DNA from 2 places in the Celeribacter baekdonensis genome. Region 1 is predicted to be linked to the other one. Evidence: riboswitches for the same ligand, from Rfam matches in the RefSeq annotation. Region 1 holds a riboswitch; the other holds the start of a gene.
What was found. A riboswitch is a leader RNA that binds a small molecule or an ion and turns the genes downstream of it on or off. The one in region 1 is predicted to bind thiamine pyrophosphate.

Region 1 (2,202 bases):
GAACACATGCGCAAGGATCACACCGTGGAACCCGTAGATCGAAATAGGCCCTAATCCAGCCCAATTGAGCGCGATCGAGACAAATCCTGTTTTGCCAAACACCGCTGTCAATCCGAGAATGGCCACGATTGTCGGCAAGATGAATGGCGCGCCCAAAAGGGTGATCAAAAGACGACGCCCATAAAAATCACGCCGCGCCAAACCACGTGCGACGGGGATCGCCAAAACCACAGACAGGCCCGCAGAGATCAGTGCCTGAACAACGGTGAACCGCACTGCCATCCAGTCAAATTTAGACAGTGTTGAAAAGCTCTCGGCCCGAAGCGCGACAACGCCCAGAGTGCCAAGGCTCAAGGCCGCGACCAAAGCCGCCGCGATGAGCCCCGGCCAAAGCCTTATTGCGAAAACGCGGTGCGCCATTCGGCAATCGCCTCGTCCCGCAACGCATCCGCTTCGTCTTCATTCAGGAAAATGGCCTTTTCCGGGTAGTTCAATTCAGAAAACGCTTCAGGCCATTGATCACGTGGCAAAGCGGCGGGATAGGACCAGTTCGCCGTCGGAATAATGTTTTGGAACGTCGGCGAGAGAATAAAAGCCATGAACTCGTCCGCCAGTTCCGGCTGATCGGTGCCTTTCAGTTTCGCGGCGAGTTCGACCATGAAATAGTGGCCTTCATCAAACAGTGCGGCGGACTTGGTGTTATCTTCTTCGGCGATGATGTGGTAGGCGGGCGAGGTCGTGTAGGACAGCACCATGTCCACCTCGCCATCAGTGAACAGGCCATAGGCCTCGGACCACCCCTTGGTCACTGTCGTGACTTTCGGTGCCAATTTTGCCCATGCCGCCTCGGCGTCGTCCCCGAATACCTCTTTGCCCCACAACACCAGAGCCAACCCCGAGATCGACGTGCGCGGGTCTTGGATTGCGATAGACCAGTCCTCGTCAGAATTCACCAACTCATGGAAAGACGCTGGCGGATTTTTGATTTTGGTGTTGTCGTAGATAAAAGCTGTGTAGCTCCAGTTGAATGGCAAGAACGTGTCGTCCGTCCACTCAAGTGGCAGGGTCAAAGGTGACAGATCCAGCCCATGCGGCGCGAACAGACCGGTTTCGCGGGCTTTCTTAGTCACATCGGAATTGAAGCCTATGGCCACATCCGCCTTGGTCCGCTCACCTTCCAACAGAATACGAGGCAGCAAATCACCTGTGACATATTCAATCTCACAGTCACATTCGGCCTCAAACGCCGCTTTGATCGCCGGACCCGGCCCCCACTCAGAGGCAAAATAGTCGGGCGCGTAGATTGTCAAAGGGTCTGCAGTGGCCGCAGTGGCCGCAACAAGCGCTGCAAAAGTCAGTCCATATTTCATGGCTCGCTCCATTCAAAAATGGGCGAAGAAAAAGGCGGCGAATGTCGATCGCTGATACCTTCCCTCCGCCGGTGTTAGCCGGTTCAGGTTCAACGGGTCCGCTTTCGCATCTCAGCCGTGTTGCACACGAGCACCCCGAGGTGTCGGTCACGCTATTGCCCCTTTGCAGGAAGTTCAAGCCCCTCCCACATGTCACGAGAGACAGGTTGGTTCATGTTTGTGGGCCAACAGAGCCAATTCTGCTTTGGCGGCTTTATCAATGTGACGATGACACCAGACGATGCGATTGATGTGCGTCACAGAGTGATTTCCCTTGATTGCTCAAAGATGTGACATCGGGTAAAGCAGGGGAAACCCTGAGGAGCACCCGATGAGCATGAACACATTCGGACATCTGTTTCGTTTCACAACATGGGGCGAAAGCCACGGTCCGGCGCTTGGCGCGACGGTGGATGGCTGTCCTCCGGGCATTGCCATCAATGAAGAGATGCTTCAGGTCTGGCTTGATAAGCGCAAGCCAGGGACATCGAAATACACCACTCAGCGGCGCGAACCGGACCAAGTGGAAATCCTGTCTGGCGTGTTTGAAGGCAAGACCACCGGTACGCCGATCCAATTGATGATCCGCAACACCGATCAGCGCTCGAAAGATTATGGCGAGATCGCGCAAGCCTTTCGCCCCGGTCATGCCGATATCACCTATTTCCAAAAATACGGCATCCGCGATTATCGCGGCGGTGGTCGCTCCAGTGCGCGCGAAACGGCGGCGCGTGTGGCCGCTGGCGGTATTGCACGCGCGGTTTTGGCCGAATTGGTGCCGGGCCTTGAGATC
Region 2 (2,202 bases), on a different contig from region 1:
CCCGAGCGTGTAAAACGGTGCCTCGTGGCAATGTTTCAACTGCTCGTCCATATTGGCTTTGATCTTGTGCATCGGCACATGGCCGGGGCCTTCGATCATGACCTGACAGTCCTTGGCCCAAGCGATTTTGGTCAGCTCACCCAGCGTGCGCAACTCGGCAAATTGTGCCTCGTCATTGGCATCGGCAATGGAGCCGGGGCGCAACCCGTCGCCCAGCGAAAAGCTGACATCATAGCGGCGACAAATGTCGCAAATCTCTTCGAAATGTTCGTAGAGGAAACTTTCGCGGTGATGATGCAGGCACCATTTTGCCATGATCGAGCCGCCACGCGACACAATCCCGGTCACCCGTTTGGCGGTCATCGGGATCATGTGCAGCCGGACACCTGCGTGGATGGTGAAATAATCCACCCCCTGCTCCGCCTGCTCGATGAGCGTGTCGCGGAACACCTCCCACGTCAGATCCTCGGCAATCCCATTGACCTTTTCAAGCGCCTGATAGAGCGGCACGGTGCCAATCGGAACCGGCGCGTTACGGATGATCCAATCACGGATGTTGTGGATGTTGCGACCGGTCGAGAGGTCCATGACCGTGTCAGCACCCCATCGGATCGCCCAAACCATTTTCTCCACCTCTTCTTCCATCGAGGAGGTGACGGCGGAATTGCCGATATTGGCGTTGATCTTCACCTTGAAATTGCGGCCGATGATCATCGGTTCCAATTCGCGGTGGTTGATGTTGGCGGGAATGATCGCGCGGCCTTCGGCAATCTCACGGCGCACAAATTCAGGGCTGACCAGATCGGGCAACTCCGCCCCCATTGGATCGCCATCACGGGTATAGGCCCCCATCCGGCCTTCGTTTTCACGAATGGCGACGAATTCCATTTCGGGTGTGATCACCCCGGCTTTGGCATAGGCGAGCTGGGTCACGGCCCGGGTGCCAACTGCGCGCAATGGATCGCGCTGTTTCGGGAAAGCGGGCGTCAAGCGTGTGCCGGTCACAAAGCCGTTGTCGGCCTCTGTCACCACCCGTCCCTCATATTGTTCGATGTCACCGCGCGCCTGAAGCCAGCCGCCGCGCACATCGGCCAGCCCTTCGGAAATCTCGATTTGCACCGCCGGGTCGGTATAGGGGCCAGAGCTATCATAGACCCGCAAGGGCGCCTCCCCCGTCACGGAAATCTCGCGCAGCGGCACGCGCAGCTCATGGGTCTGGCCATGAACATAGATTTTTTGCGAGGCAGGCAAAGCGCCGGTGGTGAGTGTTGGGATCGTGTCTTTCATTTCGGTCTCCTCATAACGATGAGACCCAAGTGAAACGGGTAGCAGACATGGACCACCGCCCATGCGCGCAAACGCAAATGGGCCATGCGGCCCGAAAGGACCGCCCTCGTGGTAGAGGTGTACGGAAATGCCCTTCGGTCTTCCTACGCCAGCATCAACTGGGTCAGGTTCTAAGGGTCGCGTCACCTCGGGCGGAGTTTCCGCCGTCAATCAGCCTCTCAGTCCCTTGGGCGGGACTCCCCTGACGTAGGGGCATTAACGAAATGCTGGGCCGTTCTGTCAACCGATAAGTTTGCGCCAAAGAGGAAAGCCACGGCTGTGCCGGGCGCAATTGGAGGAGAATTACGCGAGGTTGGAATAGGTCGTTGGGATCAAAAGCAGGACGAAAACATGGGCAAAGCCGATCCTCATAGCCGTGATCTGATACGGCTCAGAAACGCCGCGCGATGGCCGCGTTCGATGCGACAAAACCTGCCCAGCCCATCGGCATTCTCTTCGGACACTCACTGTTCCGAAGCCACAAAGCATGCTGTGGCTTCGGAAGGTGTTGTGGATTTGACGCGCCGGATTAAGGACGGACAGCCGTCACTTCGAGTTCGACCAGAAAGCCCGGATTTGCCAAAGCATCGACAACCAAAGCGGACCGAACAGGGAGGTTGGGTTGGTCTTCTGTGCCAAAAAACTGCGTATAGCCGTCCATAAAGCCGCTAAAATCCACCAGTTTGCCGTCTTCGGCCACGAGGAACGCCTGCATTTTGATGACATCGCCCATGCTCATATCAAGCGACTCCAATGTGGCCTGAATGCGGTTCAGCACGGAGACGGTTTGCTCCTCCATTGTGCCATAGGCCGCGATGGTGCCTTTTTCCGCATCTGCGTTCAGCACGCCGGGGACAGTGCCGGACAGGTAAACGG

Region 2: it holds a riboswitch for thiamine pyrophosphate, as region 1 does, so the genes downstream of both, thiC (phosphomethylpyrimidine synthase ThiC) here and thiB (thiamine ABC transporter substrate binding subunit) in region 1, are expected to answer to the same signal.

The regions. Positions count from the first base shown of each region.
Region 1 is NZ_CP028475.1:2,571,358-2,573,559, forward strand. Features, by position in the region: gene DA792_RS16280 (thiamine/thiamine pyrophosphate ABC transporter permease ThiP) at 1-420, opposite strand, end outside; gene thiB (thiamine ABC transporter substrate binding subunit) at 396-1,370, opposite strand; TPP riboswitch at 1,414-1,518, opposite strand; gene aroC (chorismate synthase) at 1,741-2,202, shown strand, end outside.
Region 2 is NZ_CP028472.1:202,695-204,896, reverse strand. Features, by position in the region: gene thiC (phosphomethylpyrimidine synthase ThiC) at 1-1,287, opposite strand, end outside; TPP riboswitch at 1,411-1,540, opposite strand; gene DA792_RS00985 (RidA family protein) at 1,856-2,202, opposite strand, start outside.